2 regions of the Paenibacillus sp. UMB7766-LJ446 genome follow, and region 2 is predicted to be linked to the other one. Evidence: riboswitches for the same ligand, from Rfam matches in the RefSeq annotation. Region 2 holds a riboswitch; the other holds the start of a gene.
The links. A riboswitch is a leader RNA that binds a small molecule or an ion and turns the genes downstream of it on or off. The one in region 2 is predicted to bind cyclic di-AMP.
Positions count from the first base shown of each region.

Region 1: another riboswitch for cyclic di-AMP. It lies ahead of QP794_RS30965 (resuscitation-promoting factor); the one in region 2 lies ahead of QP794_RS00495 (C40 family peptidase).

Region 1 covers NZ_JASOYM010000020.1:10,731-18,881, reverse strand. The annotation lists gene rsmA (16S rRNA (adenine(1518)-N(6)/adenine(1519)-N(6))-dimethyltransferase RsmA) at 1-831, opposite strand, end outside; gene rnmV (ribonuclease M5) at 836-1,381, opposite strand; gene QP794_RS30965 (resuscitation-promoting factor) at 1,537-2,721, opposite strand; cyclic di-AMP (ydaO/yuaA leader) riboswitch at 2,995-3,248, opposite strand; gene QP794_RS30960 (TatD family hydrolase) at 3,490-4,260, opposite strand; gene QP794_RS30955 (HD domain-containing protein) at 4,590-5,870, opposite strand; gene QP794_RS30950 (AbrB/MazE/SpoVT family DNA-binding domain-containing protein) at 6,189-6,443, shown strand; gene rsmI (16S rRNA (cytidine(1402)-2'-O)-methyltransferase) at 6,730-7,611, opposite strand; gene QP794_RS30940 (tRNA1(Val) (adenine(37)-N6)-methyltransferase) at 7,612-8,151, opposite strand, start outside.
Region 2 covers NZ_JASOYM010000001.1:134,325-142,475, forward strand. The annotation lists gene QP794_RS00485 (S-layer homology domain-containing protein) at 1-2,717, opposite strand, end outside; tRNA gene QP794_RS00490 (tRNA-Leu) at 3,049-3,132, opposite strand; cyclic di-AMP (ydaO/yuaA leader) riboswitch at 3,438-3,569, shown strand; gene QP794_RS00495 (C40 family peptidase) at 3,575-4,039, shown strand; gene QP794_RS00500 (carboxymuconolactone decarboxylase family protein) at 4,135-4,464, opposite strand; gene QP794_RS00505 (hypothetical protein) at 4,581-4,799, opposite strand; gene QP794_RS00510 (hypothetical protein) at 4,924-5,253, opposite strand; gene QP794_RS00515 (xanthine phosphoribosyltransferase) at 5,352-5,933, opposite strand; gene QP794_RS00520 (YkvI family membrane protein) at 6,138-7,196, shown strand; gene QP794_RS00525 (glycosyltransferase family 4 protein) at 7,288-8,151, opposite strand, start outside.

The DNA.
Region 1 (8,151 bases), on a different contig from region 2:
TTCCCCTCGTCTCGAAGGTTGAATGCCAGCCTGCTCCAACAGCTGATCAGCCTGTTCTCTGTTCTCCTTTGTGAAGAAACGAGCTTTCAGATTATTCGAGATCGTTTTTCTACGCTGAGCAAAAGAAGCCTGTACCACTTCGAAGTAATGTGCCTCGTCGGGAATTTCAACCGGAGGCTGCTCACGCACCTTCAGCTTGATTACAGCCGATTCCACATTAGGCTGCGGAATGAAGACTGTAGGCGGTACAATGCAGACCAATTCCGGCATACTGTAGTACTGAACCGCAATGCTCAGACTGCCATAGTCCTTTGATCCTGGTGCAGCAGCCATACGTTCCGCCACTTCCTTCTGGATCATGACCACAATGCTGTCCACAGGCAGCTTCTCTTCGAGCAGCTTCATCATGATTGGCGTCGTTACATAATAAGGCAGATTGGCTACAACACTCACTTTATCTACCGTTCCAAAATCCGTACGGAACAGCTCAGCCAGATCCAGTTTCAGCACATCCCCGTGATGCACACGAACGTTCGGATAAGGCTCCATCACTTCCCCCAGAATCGGCAGCAGTCGCTGATCAATCTCTACAGCCGTTACAGGCCCGGCAACCCGAGCCAGACGTTCTGTGAGTGCACCAATACCCGGTCCGATCTCAAGTGCGCCTTTGGACTCGTCCAAATCAGCTGCATTTACAATTTTGTTCAATATATTTTGATCGATCAGAAAGTTCTGACCCAGGCTCTTCTTGAATGAAAATCCGTGTCTTTGAATAATTTCTTTGGTCCGTTTGGGTGTTGCAATCTCTACGGTTTCTTCCATGCCCTTCATACGCTCACAATCCTTCACGTTCAATTTGCGATAATGCTTCGGAGAACTCTTCCCGGGTAATCTGGAATACACTCAACCGCTTGTGGAACTGCTTGCCGTTGCAATAACCGATGCCCAGCAAATTGCCCATCTCCATGCGACGTGCAGCAGCCTGTGGGTGCACAATCAGTCCCGCCGCAATCAGATCCTCCCAATCGATCAGACTTGGTGCGCCTTCATATGACGTATGCACACGAGCCAGTGCATGACGAATCGCCTCCGGTGAGGCGTTCTCCACTCCGATGTCGCCTTTACGCGTAGCATCCGCCTCCGGAATGAAGGCATGCTTGCAACCAGGTACTTTATTGGCAATGATTTTACGAATACGTTCACCCGCGTGATCCGGGTCTGTCAGTACGATGACACCACGTCTCTCTTGCGCAAGTGCAATCCGCTTTAGAATGCGCTGGTTGATGGCCGATCCACCGGTCTCAATTGTATCTGCCTGAACCGCACGGCGAATGGCTACGGTGTCATCACGGCCTTCCACCACGATCACTTCTTTTATCATGTTCCATTTCTTCCTTTCTAACGCAAAAAGAAGAGGAATATCCTCTTCTCTGCCAAACGGCGGGGGAGACTGAATTCAGACCCCTCCGCCGCATATTCCGCATGAATCATTCATGCTTATATTTTATAGCATTCCCATTTCAAAGTAAAACGATTTTAGTTCGCTTCCGGCTTCACCGGACCAATCACATATACCGTCTTGCCTTTCTTCCGTCCGAAGTTCAGGGCATGCTTCACACTATCATAATACACATCAATTTTGTTGCCTTTAATGGCACCACCGGTGTCTTCCGCACGACGGAAGCCAAGGCCCTCGATATACACCCACCAGCCAATCGGAATGATTTTGGGATCAACCGCAATGGTACGTCCCTCGGTTACCCGAGTGCCTGATGCTGTTTTTGTGCCGATACCGGGCTCTTCAGAAGAGTATGCCGTCATGGATACATTTTTCAATACTTTTGAATATTTAAAAGAATTGCCTGAGACGGTAATTACTTTGCTGCCCGAGGCAGCGGTTTTCTTCGAGTTCGTGGTTGTTGCTGTTTTGGTTGTAGAAGTCTGCGCCGATACCGTCTGAATCACTGGCTCTTTCACAACAGGTTTTGCTTTGGTGCCAACGGCGATAACTTTATCGACGCGATTCGTTGCGATCGATTTACCCACCATTTTTTTGGAGACCAATTCTCCATCCTGGAACACTTTTTCAATATGCTGTACAAGTGTGCCTTCTTTACCGCTCACAACGACACGATTGTCGCCTTTGTATAAGCTAGGGTCAGCCGTTTTGATCACTTTATAAGCGATCGGCTGTTCCACTTCCACCGTACGCTTGGTTACACGCACTACCCGAATTTTCATATCCGCTTCAACAGTGGTTCCCAGCGCAGGATACACTTTGTCTTCACTTGCAATCTGAATACCTGATTTTTTAATCGCATCTTTTACCGATGAATCGGTTGTATACAGAGTCTTGGTGTCTCCGTCTGCCGTAATCTTAACTGGAACTGCCCGCTCAATAACGATGCGGTCTCCATCTGTGATCGCCCCGTTCAAGGGCATGGATACCTGATCGTGAGGGCTGACTGTGATTGACTGCTCCTCCAGCATTTCCTGAAGCATTCCTGTACGAGTCTCTACCGCTTGAGCTTTGCCATCAATAACCAGTGAAATTTGTTTCCCGGCCTGACCGTAAACGACTAACAAGATCATGATTGTAAGCGCAATTGAGAAAATCGCGATCAATGCCATTTGACGCAAGTTCTCATGCTTCCACCGCAACGCGAAAGACTTACTGGATGATCGTGACTCATGGGTCTCTTCTGGTTGGAATGTGCCCACTTCTCCGTCCTCCTTCATAGCCTCGCCGTCTAAAGTAATGCATGATGTCTTTGACGCGACTATACCAAATTTTCTACAGAACACAGATCGGACCAACATAATCCGGTTCTGCACCATGAATCAATCTTCGCAACATGATGTCATCCTCCTGAATACTTACCGTATGATGACAGTATTTCTTTTATTCAAAAACAAAAAAGCCAAAGAAAGAGTTTAAGAGGAACTCTTTCGTGGCTTCCGAATGATTCTGAATATCGGAAATTCATGCACGAGGTTGCCTCTCTTTTTCCGCTTGCGAGGTTAGCTGTCGGGTTCGGGCGAAAGAGAGCCGCCCTATCTCCGGTCACCCGCTCATGGCGGACGCCCTTGAATTCACCCCGAGACCCAAAGAAGAAATCAAATACGGCTTCGCAGATTTATACGCTGCTTTTGGGTCAGCGCATGTTGCGCATCGGCTGAAATCACCGATGTTTAAGCCCTATTGGTTCCCCCGCTCTCCGTTAACGGAGACTCAGCGAGACTGATTCATGAAAGTAATGTTGTTTCATCGGAAAGTGTCCCTTTGTTCATCCCCCGAACATCTGTCCAATTTTCCGCACAACAATTCACTGAAAAGATGATATCCTGTTTCTATGCATGTTGTAAAGCGTTGTTCAAGTACGTTTTTCTAAATATTTGGTTAAAATATTGTAATATTCTTGATTTATTTGGATCAAAAAGCAAATTAACTCCGTCTACCTCACTTTTTCACCCGTTTTGCTCGATATTTTAACGAATCCCAAATCGTTCCATGGCATTTCTGGTCGTTATTGCTGCAATTTCCTCTACCGAAATGCCTTTAATTTCCGCAGCTGCTTCTGCAACCAGACGTACATGCGCTGTCTCATTTCGTTTTCCACGATAAGGGTGAGGTGTCAAATAAGGAGCATCAGTTTCGATGAAAAATCGGTCCATAGGAACCTTCTCAAGTACCTCTTTCGGCTGCTTCGCATTTTTGAACGTGATTGGCCCTCCAAAGGAAAGATGGAAGCCCAAATCCAGGCACATTTTTGCCGTTTCCCAGCTGCCAGAGAACGAGTGCATGACACCGCCTACTTCTCCAGCCTTTTCTTCACGCAGAATCTTTACAATATCCTCATGCGCATCCCGGTTGTGAATGACAATCGGCATATTCAACTCACGAGCCAGTCCAATCTGTTGTCGTAATACGCGATGTTGAACCTCTTTCGGTGAAGTGTCCCAATAATAGTCTAGACCAATTTCACCAATGGCTACCACTTTTTCATGCTTGCATAAAGATGCAATCCATTCCAGATCGCCCTCCTGCATCGTGATCGCATCTACAGGGTGCCAACCTACTGCCGCATATATAAAATCATAGGTTTCAGCCAGCTTCATCGTGGTTGGAATGGTCTCCCGGTTAAAGCCTACGTTAATCATGCGGCCAACGCCTGCATCCACAGCACGCTGAATCATTTCCTCGCGGTCCTCGTCGAATTGTGGAGCATCCAGGTGGGTATGTGTGTCGAACAACATCATTTTGTATTTCTCCCTTCGTGTCGAATGAACGACGATCTCTTCTTTATCCACTCTGCAGATCTTAACCAGAAATAAATATTACTAATTAGATCGTGCTATTATCTATATTTCATTTCATTCGTTCATTGAGCACAACATGTAGAGCGAACGAGTTCTTTCATATCTATATGTTGCTTAATTTTAGTCGGCTGAGTTGTATTCTAATTGCTCTGATTACAAAATTATGTCGATCTACATGTACTCTCCATTAAAGCAGATTACTGTATCATGAAAATAGCTCTTTTAGAAAGCCTTTTGCATCATGACTCATCAACAGCATTGCACACCATTTAATGTGAGAAATAGGGGCGTATATGGGACGGTAATTCATGAACAATCGCATCCACCTTATTTTGCGGATAATACAAGTGATGTTTTCCCCGATGAAGACCACTGATTGAACGGACGATGTCGGACATCTCTGACAACTCATGTAACTTGTCTTGCCGATCAAGCAGCAGAATCTGTTTGTCCGTCGATTCATCCGGACGAAACACATCATACGGATTATCCGATGGAAAATCAATTTCCAGATCATACTCGGGATTGAGACCTGCTACAGTGAAGGCTTCCCGAATCTCTTCAATCATGTTTACGTCGATCTGTTCAATCTCTACATACTTATATAATTTGCGATCTATAAAACGTTCGCATAACTCACTTAGAACAGCATCGTCCTCTTTGCGCCACTGCATAAATGCCGTCTGAATCAAAGCTTCGTCCAGTTGTAAATATTCGTCCACCGATAGATCTCCATCGAATAACTGGGGCAGTGGATCGATCATGAAGCGGAATTGGAAACCTTGCTGTATGAGACTTTTCGCCCGCTTAAATATTTGCCGCAGTATAATTTCCGAACTTCGGGTAACCGGATGAAAGTAAATTTGCCAGTACATCTGGTACCTGGACATCAAGTAATCCTCCACGGCGTGCATGCCCGACTCCTTAACCACGATTCGTCCGTGATATGGACGCAGCATACGCAGGATACGGTCAAGGTCGATCGTCCCATAATTTACACCTGTGAAGTAGGCATCCCGCAGCAAATAATCCATGCGGTCCGCATCCAGTGGACTGGTGACCAAATTAACAACAATGGGCTTTTCATACGTTTTTTGAATAACTGAAGCCACTTTCTCGGGAAAATCGGGAGCATACCGTCTTAAGATCGCCCCTACTTCGGTATCACCTGTAATGATCCGACAAGTCCAATCCTCATGATTCATATCAAAAGCTTCTTCTATAGAGTGAGAGAATGGCCCATGTCCAAGGTCATGGAGTAATGCTGCGCAAAGGGCTACCGTTTTTTCCTCCTTTGGCCAATCTGAATAGTGACTTCTTTCGAACTGGGAAATAATCTTACGCGTAATTTCGTAGACACCCAGGGAATGTGAGAAGCGACTGTGCTCTGCACCGTGGAAAGTTAGAAATGATGTTCCTAATTGACGGATTCGACGTAAACGTTGAAACTCGGGCGTGTTGATCAACTGCCATATAATCGGATCTTGCACATGGATATAATTATGTACCGGATCTTTAAACACCTTTTCTTCCGTTAAACGCTGTTCCATGTCTATTCACTCCTTTAAATATCGTTTGTAGTTGTCGCTTTTAAGTATAATACCACCAAGGATTCGACACGCTTTGACGAATCTTGTCGAATAAGGTAGTTTTGTCGTTTTCCAAATCGACAAAGTTGTCATGGATGTTTAAATACGAAAAATAGCTTCCAATCCCTTACCACTCGTAATCTTATCAAAAACAGCCTTTATTTTAAGCTAATTTTAAGGTTGACTGTTTTGGGAATCGTTGGTATGATGAGTATCATAAAACATAAAATAATGTCGAATAATGACAATGATCGTTAGCTGAGAGGAGCACTGATTATAATGATGAAATCAACAGGTATTGTAAGAAAAGTGGATGAACTGGGACGGGTAGTTATTCCAATCGAATTGCGCCGTACGCTCGGTATTGGTGAAAAAGATGCTCTTGAGATCTATGTTGACGGCGAGCGTATCATGTTGAAAAAATACGAGCCAGCTTGTATCTTCTGTGGCAATGCAGAGAACGTTACTTATTTCAAAGGTAAAATTGTTTGTAACGAATGTATTTCAGAAATTCCTGCACCTGTGACAAAATAAGAACTATCAGGTATAATGGTCTTATTAAATTGTTATTTCTAACCTTTTTATATTCCTTGATCGCCTTCCCGGTGTGAACCCCACCGCTGGAAGGTATTTTTTTGCTTTATTATGGTTTTCATTACCCAATAGATTAAGTTACGAGACTGTTTAGCTCCAAAAAGAAGAGCGGTGACGTTTAAAATAAATTTTTCTTCTCCGCTCTGCTTATTTTCATAATCCGTTAAGGTTGGGTCTAAGGTTCCTTTAAGGTTCCCTATTCCAGTATATATTTGTTGATCCGTTATTAGATTAAAGCATTATACACATCTCGTTTTGTCAAACCACGATCCGTTGCCGTTTTCTTCATCGCATCTTTCCGACTAAGTCCTTCATTCTCATAATGACTTACATGATCCTCCAAAGACAGCAGTTGCCACCAGGCTTCCCGCTCGGCCTTTCGCTCCTCTTCCCTGATGCCTTCTACAAGCAAACAATATTCCCCAAGTGGTGGATGTTCCTCAAGCCAGTCAATGCACTCTTGGATACTGCCTCTTGCGAACTCCTCATGACGTTTCGTCAGCTCACGTGCCAGTACAATCGACCGATCACCCAGAATCTCTTCGAGATAGGCCAAAGTTTTACGAATACGGTGAGGGGATTCATAAAATAGCAAAGTACCGTTGGACTCATTAAAAGCTTCCATCACTTTTCGTATGTCTTTTTTCTCCCGCGGCAAAAAACCGCCGAATGTGAAACGCTCCGTCGGTAAACCGGATACGATTAGAGCTGATAACGCTGCATTGGCTCCAGGAATGGGAATGACCGTAATTCCGGCTTCAAGTGCAAGTTTTACAAGATCGGATCCAGGGTCCGAAATGGCCGGCAGACCGGCATCACTGACGAGCGCCAAATTTTTTCCTTCTATTATATAGCGTATTAGTTCAGGCCCACTGGCTCCCTTATTATGCTCATGGTAACTGAACAACATCGATGGTGTAATTTCAAAATGGGTGAGCAGCTTTCGGGTCTGGCGTGTGTCTTCTGCTGCAATGATGTCACAGCTCTGCAATGTCTTGATTGCTCGAAATGTCATATCGTCCAGATTACCAATCGGTGTTCCTACCAGATATAATTTTCCGGCATCACCTGACTGCTCCGCGTAGCTCTTCTGAATATACAATGTCATCTATAACCCTCCTTCCGTTGTATGTTGTACATGCTGTGCCCCGTAATATATGTCCATAATTTCTTCGCAGTATTTCCCCTCTTCATTGTAAACAATCAGCGGTGGAAGCATGCGTACCTCCGGTTTTCCATCCTTGAGTGCTTCAATCAACACCATATTGGCTTCCAAATGAGCACGGGGATGTACCATCCGAATTCGCTTCGGTTCAAGTTTGTACTCACGCATCAGAGAGATGATCTCGCCTAAACGCTGCGGGCGATGAACCATGGATACTTTACCGCCATTACGAACTAGCCGATTACAGGCCTGAATGACTTCCTCCAGCGTACACCCGATTTCATGGCGTGCCATTGCCTGATGGTTGTTCATCTTGAGATCACTTCCATTCAGCGGCATATACGGAGGATTAACTGTTATGGCATCGTATACCGCATGGCCCGTTTCTTTCACAAGTTCACGCAAATCACCTTCATGAATCGTAATTGATTCCTCCAATGCATTCAGCTGTACGCTGCGACGTGCCATATCCGCTAATCGTGG
Region 2 (8,151 bases):
AATTCATTAGAGCCGTTGGTAACACCCTTGAAGCTTTCCACCTGTTTCAGCAGCGTTACATCAATATCAGCCTGAGCGGAAGCTAATTTGTCAAAGCTCGCATTCACCGGATTAATCATATTCGGAAGCTCAACCTTGAGCATATCAAGTAGCATGAACCTACCCGACTTCTTGACGGCCTTCAGTGTGTGCTGTCCATCCGGAAGGCCCGAGATGCTGTACAGGTTCTGCTGTGCCAATCGTCCGTTGCGATACGCACTGACCGTTTCCTTGAACTGACCGTCCACATAGATATCCATATCCCCCTGTGACTGGTCTACCTCCGTGAACAACTGGATCCCTGTACCTCGGAAGGTATACTCAAAGGAATCACCGTTTGTCTCGGTATATTGTACATCATCCTTATAGTCACCCATGCCTCTCCCCGTGCTGCGGGACCAAGAGCCATTGTATTTAATGGCTGGATCGTCATTATTGATGAGTGCATAACGAATGCCCGTTGTATCACTGACTTTAACTACAAGAGTCTGCGGATCACCAGCGCTGAAAGTGACGCTTAAGTCTTTCGTTCCTACAGGCAATTGGGTGAGATATTCTTTCTTGATGTTCAACTTATCATCGACCACCGTGTAGTTGTCTTCACTGAGCATTGCTCCGTCATTTTCAATGCCAGTTAATGTGTTTCCGTTCAATGACAGTGTAACAGCAATGTCCTTCTGTTGTTCAGTTGCCTTGTCAAAGTCGGCAAAAGCCGGACTAATGGTGCTGTTCTGTACTCCTGTGGCAATTTCCGTTGTTACTCTAAGCGCATCCAGCAGCATATATCGGCCCGATCCTTTGACTACCTTCAAGGTATGCAAACCGTTATCCAATCCGGCCGCACTATACAGCACCTGTTGGGCCTCTCGCTCACCACTCGTATTAGAGCTAACCGTTTCAGGCGTTCCATTATCGAGTGTGACTATCATTTCTCCCAGCCCTTGATCTTTCTCCGTCAGCAGGTCAATGCCTGTTCCAGTAAAGGTATATTCAAAAGAATCACCGTCTGTTTCCGTAAAATGTACATCATCTTTGTAATCCCCAAAACCTCTGCCGGTGTTTGGACTCCATGAACCCGTATATTGAATATGGTTGTCATCATCATTAATGTAAACCACATCGGTCACGGCAGCAGCATCCATGGCAGCAGCATTTGCTGCAATTTCATTTTCTGCATTCGCGGCACGTTCAGATCCAGCGTCTAGGTCAGATCCTTGCTGCGTATTTATATTCGCTGGACTAGTGTTCGAAGAATCCGAAATAGCGATGCTCAGATCCTGTTTGCCATCGATTTGCTCCTTGCCTCCGTTACGCTTCCAATCCCCACTATAGTGCATGCCTGTATCATCATCATTAACGGCTGATGTGCCGCTCAGTGCGGTTACCTTAAGCATTCGGGAGGCATGGGGTTCCAGCACGCCGCCACTGAATTCCGTATTAAAAGTTCCCAATTCGGAATGACTCCAAAGGTCACGAACTGAAGCTGGACCTTCCAGTCCAAGATCACTCCATTTCACTTTTACTTCGGCACTCCGATTGCCCAGATTGAACAGAGCTACGCTGTACGTACCATCTCCGTTATTGGCATACCAAACCTGCTGCTTGGTATCTATGGATACCGGATGGCCTGGACGTCCGGCCTGATTGACCGCAATGACTTCATCATTAGTAAGTAATTGAAGTCCATAGCTGTCCAATCGTGTCAAGTCATTTCCGGTATAGAGGGGCGCTGAAGAGATGGACCAGAACGTCATGGCAGTCTGGCGCTCGTCCTTGGTCAGACCATCCATAGAGCCATTCCCGATATTCAGGGAGTCGAAATCATTCCAACCCCCTGGCCCTGCATCACGCCACCAGATGGCCGCTATGGGGAATAAGCGTGAAATACTCGACCATTCAGTCAACCCCTTACTGCTATCGTAGGCTTCAATATCCCAATCAATCCGCCAGCCATTTGCATACTTTTTCCAGACGTCCACGTAGTTGTGGTCAAGCGCCCAGGAAAGCTCAAACCAGATGTTATTTCTATCCAGTGCTTTGGACCATGCCTCCACATCACCGCGTGCATCCCGGCTCAGGTTATTGATGCCTGACCCTGGAGTCACACTGTCGAATTTGACAAAGTTGATGCCCCACTCACCAAGAAGATCCACGATGGAGTCAATGTACTTCTGTGAGCAAGGGTTCGAAAAATCAATTTTGTAAGTGTATGAATCCCAAGCATCCATTACAACGAGCGGCTTTACCGCAATATCCTGCATACGACATGCTCCACCCGTCCCATAAACCTCAAGATTTTTATTATAAGCAGTAATTGATAACCCCGGAATCAGATAGATCCCGATCTTCTGTCCGTTATTATGAACATAATCAATAACCTCCTGAAATCCGTTCGGATAAAGAACAGAACTCGGGATCGGACGGCCGTATTCATCCTCGTCACCGTTCCAGCCAGCATCAATATTAATGTATTCATATCCATGAGCTTGCAGCTTCTCACGCATGGCGTCCGATTGCTTCTTAATGCTCTCGGCCGATGTCCAGTTACCCGCCCCGTCATATACCTGCATGCTGTAACTGCTCCAGCCCATATACGGCTTCTGGGCCAGACTTTTATCTGCTGCTTGTGCCACATTGCCTGTCGTTCCGATCATTCCGAACTGCACTGCTGCAATCATGAATACCATAAAACACATTGCCATCCTTTTTCCGATTCGTTTCAAATTATCCCTACCCCCTCTGAATTTGGTCGTTCAAATCCTTGTTGATAGCGCTTCCATACGAGAAGAGAATAGTGGATGAGGGATCCCTGGAATAGGTACAATTCGGTATTTTACGTACAATTAACCTGAAATACAGGGGCAAATCGTCGCATAACGAACCTTTTTCCATTACTGGATAAATAAACAAACAATCAGGACGAGCAACGACTAAAATCGGTAAGCAAATAAAAAAGGCTCCTGAAGGCATCAATGCCATTCTAGGAACCTTTTTCGTGATACATTATGATGCGGTCGAGAGGACTCGAACCTCCACGGGGGTTAGCCCACACGGACCTGAACCGTGCGCGTCTGCCAATTCCGCCACGACCGCGTATGTCGTATCTCCGAGAAATTATATCGCGGCGACAAGAAATAATATATCATGTGCAGGTAATTAGTGTCAACAAAAAAATATAATTTCCCACTTCAATGTATGTAATATAACCAATACATTGTCCAATTTCTCTCCCGTTGAAACAGTAGTTACTTTTTTGTCATCGATTAGAATCCAACATTCGAGTTTTTTCAACATAAAAAGTCAGAATTCCGTTAACATTGAGGTGCTAAGAAAACATTAAAACAGGTTTGACATTTTCGCATTTATGCAATATAGTTTCAAAAGGTTACAAAAACTTAATTATTCATTTGCCGAGTTTCATGTTTGAAAACGGGGGAACCATTTTGGGTGAATTATTCTTATACATAGGAAATATAGGGAACCTTCTACCGAACCCTTAGCTAACTCCGTAGGCATCGAAGGGAGAACACAAATTTTGAAAAAGCTTATCATCTCCATTTTTGGAGCAGCAGTACTATTTACATCCGGGGCAACAAGCACTGAGGCAAGCAGTATTAACACCGTGGTAAACAACATGACAGGCATACCTTACAAATGGGGTGGCACTACGCTCGCCGGGTTTGATTGCTCGGGATTTATGAGATATATTTTCAACAAATACAGCATTGAATTGCCACGCACTTCGCAGCAGCAAGCCAAGGCTGGCACGCCGGTATCCAAAGCTAATCTGCGTACAGGTGACCTGGTGTTCTTTAATACGATGGGTAATGGCATTTCACATACAGGTGTATATATCGGTGGCGGACAGTTCGCTCACGCTTCAAGTAGCAAGGGTGTAAGCATCACTCAATTATCCAATCCTTACTTTAATGATCGTTACGTAACAGCTCGCCGGGTAACAGGACAGTTTATGTATAACAAAATGCTGGGCAAAATATAAGAACACGAAAAGGCTTCGGTTATCACCGGAGCCTTTTCTTTGTCTGCCCTATATTTCTACAGAAAGCTGGACAATATTGTTCTGCAATATATAGGTTAATGTAAAGCCTTCTGTACTCTCATTGCACCCTGAGACAGCGCATGGCCTCCGCCTACGGCTCCAGCCACAGCCACCGTCTCCATAATCTCCTGATCGGTCGCTCCTTTGGCACGTGCCTCTTCCACATGGTAGAACGTACATACCTCATTATTGGCAAACAATCCAATGCCCAGGGCAATCAGCTGTTTGGTCTTGGCATCAACCGCTCCTGCCTGAAAACATTCTCCAGTGAACTCATGATAAGACTTCACCACTGCAGGCAGCACGTCGCTTAATTCACCCATCTGATCTTTATAGGCATGAACCTTATCATTCATCAGTGTCATGGTTACCGCACATCCTCTCGGCTGATATGTTACAAACTCTCACTGTACCTATCTTCTCTCCCGAGAGGTGCAATTATGCCAAAACATCCATGGTAAATGAACCTAAAACGCATGTCCTATTCTTCGAGCAGGCTCTTGCGTGGTTCGCTGAACAACTGGTACTGATAATTCCGATCAAGCTTGACCACACGACGATTCTGACGGCGAATGAGTACCTGCTCCCCGTCCCAGGCTACGACAATGCCTGTCACATCATTGGACTGAATCTCGTCCCGAATCACCCTTACTTTTTCACCCGATAAACGCAGTGCATCCAATTCTGCATCACTGATCATATTCTCGACGCCTACTTTCTCCATAAAAATTATTTACAAAAAGAGACCTAAATGAAAAGTCATTTAGGTCTCACGTGACTGTATTGGACTGTCATGTCATTCGAAAGTATGTCCCGACTGAAAGTTACCGCTGCGCGTGCTCTTTGCTGTCGTTCTTCTCAAACCAAAAATCAAGCACTTTGGCGGACATCACACGTTCTTCAAGGTACTCCACTTGATGCGGTGTAAATTGTTCTTTCCAAGAGAAGGACAACTCTTCGCACAAGCCTACAATCGTCAGCAATTCTGACCAGGCAACGTAGCGTTTGTACCAGAAAAATTGAGGATGTTCAATCATATAGGGATAAAGGTCATCGAATTCCGTATGTTTACAATCCAGGGCACGCTCAAAATGTACTTTCGATTCCGCCAGCTTATCAATAAAAAATTGTTCTGTTGCCGGTTGGTTACCCATGGTGTTGCCTCCTCTCCCTAACATAACCCCATTATAAATGAAATCAGCGGTCATGCAAAGGCATTGTTATAAAAATAGGCACTTTTTCCTTTAAAAAGTCACATTTCGTTATCGTCAAATTGCACGGTGCCGTCGTTCAATGAACGAATGCGCACCAACGCTTCAACCGGGATGCCCTGCTCACGAATCGTACGCGCTCCAGCCTGAAAACATTTTTCGACCACGACACCGAATCCAACCAGCTCCGCACCCGAACGTTCAATAATTTTAATAACGCCGCGGGCAGCATCACCATTGGCAATAATATCGTCAATGAACAAAATACGATCATTCTCATGAATATATTCACGGGATACCATAATATCCGTTACGATTCCTTTGGTAAAAGAAGGCACTCTTTCACAGTAGGCATCGGGGTCAGCCAAAAGTGTTTTTTTGCGACGGGCGAATACCAGCGGAACACCCAGTTCATATGCGGCAGCAAAGGCCACCGGAATTCCCGAAGACTCCACAGTAATGACCCGAGTTACACCACTTTCACGGAAACGAGCGGCAAATTCACGTCCCATTTCCATCGTCAATGCAGGATCAATCTGGTGATTCAGCAGACCATCCAGCTTCAGCACCTGATCTGACATGACTACACCTTCTTGTAAAATCCGTTGTTTCAATACTTCCATAATTTGACCTCCCAAGCCTATCCTATGACGTAAAAGTATCATAGATCCGGCTAACAGTTCAAGCGAAATTGCCTTTACTCTTGTCCAGAGCATGTAAATGACCCCATGCCGCACTTCAATTGTCATGACTTTGATGGGTCAAGCATACCTTGTACCATGGCACCCGCATGTCCAAACTATTCAGGGGCCTGAGAGGGGAAACACATGAAACAGGCATTTCGGGTGCTGCAGATCGCATTTACATACATTGGAACGGTAGTAGGAGCCGGCTTTGCAACAGGGCAGGAGATATTGCAGTTTTTTACCCAGTATGGCAAATGGGCCACCATTACCATTGGCTTATCGACCATACTCTTTATCTGGTTAGGTACAAAAATGATGCTAATTGCCCATGATACCGGCTCTCGCTCTTACGAGGATCTTAACAAGCATCTATTCGGTCAAAAAGCAGGAAATTGGATTACCTGGGTGACTCTCCTGATTCTCATTGGAGTAAACAGTGTCATGTTGGCCGGAGCCGGATCGGTCTTTGTAGAGCATCTGGGGCTCCATTACCAGACAGGTCTAATTGTTACACTTATCGGTACATATCTGCTGCTTGGACGCGGCATTCAGGCCATCCTGCAAATGAACAGTATCGTGGTGCCCATGATGCTCCTGCTTTCCCTCCTTATGATCACCAGCACCATACATCATCCCGGCGCAAACCGATTTATTACCTTAACCACTGACAGCAATCCAATCCAGGTCTGGTTATCGCCTCTGTTGTATACTTCATTCAACCTGGCACTTGCCCAAGCTGTACTCGTTCCGGTGGGGAATCAGATTCGCAGCCGAAAAGTACTGAAATGGGGCGGCGTTCTAGGCGGGATTGGTGTAGGATTCATGCTTATGGCAGCTCACTTTGCCATGTCAGCCCAGATGCCTGGCATCACGCAATTTGAAATTCCAATGGGCAGCATTGCCTTTCAACTTGGATGGGTCGTCCAGTCAATCTATGTATCCCTGATTTTCATGGAAATCTTCAGTACGTTTGTAGCCGATATTTATGGAATGACCCTCCAACTCAGACAGCATGTCCGAGTACATCCCAAACTGATCATCCTGGCTATCATGCTCTTATGTTATTCGCTCAGCCAGTTTGGATTCAGTTCACTGCTCTCTATCCTTTACCCCATTTTCGGCAGTTTGGCACTGTTCTGGGGTGCAAAATTAATAATGGATCGATGGGGAAGCTTTCGCGGGCGCAAAAAACATCTATAACAATGAACGATATGGTTGAATACATCTCTTCCCTTAACATAACAAAAGCCGCTGATAACCCAGCGGCTTCTTTCTTTTCCCTCTCCAGAACCTAATTCTGGCTCGGAAATTGCAAATACATTTTTTTCAGTTCATTGACCGATCTGCCCAGAGAGTAATGGGTTTTGGCTTTCTCACATGCCGAACGAGCCAGCTCATAACGGTACGCCGGGTCAACCATAACCTGCTCCAACGCTTCTGCCAATGCATACGGATCTTCTGAGGGCACCAGCAAGCCGTTGCTCCCGTTCTCGATCTGCTCTGGTATGCCGCCCACATCTGTCCCTACAAGGGCAAGACAGCTAAGCGCTGCTTCAGCAAAAACAGACCCGAATGCCTCGGCCCGTGAAGGAAGAACAAAGATATCAAAAAATGGCATGAATTCCTCAGGATGCAGAGTATAACCATAAAAGATAGTCTCATTATAAATACCCAGCCGCTGGGCCAATTCTTCCAAATCGGGACGAATCGGTCCGTCCCCAATAATATGAAGCACGTAGTCATGTCCCCGGGCTTTCAGCTCGGCACAGGCTTTGAACAGAATATCCAGCCCTTTCGCAGGAACCAGTCGACATACGGTGACCAGTTGTGGTATGGCATTTTCATGGGGGATGGGCTTGAACCTTTTCTCATCAAAACCGTTCGGAATCACACCGATGACATCAGGATGCTGCACATAAGGCGCCAGATAACGACGGAATGAATCCGATACCGTTAATAGTCGCTCAGCTTGATACTCCAGCTCACCATAGATCGCCAGCAGAAACTGATGCTCCGGTCCTTCCGGCTCAATACGGCCGTTCAGGATTAGCTCTCGCTCATAACTGGAGTGAATCGTTTGAATGAGGGGAACATCCGGGAAAACCTTCTTCATTGCAAGCCCCGCGATCGGGTGATGGGCATGAATCAGATCGTA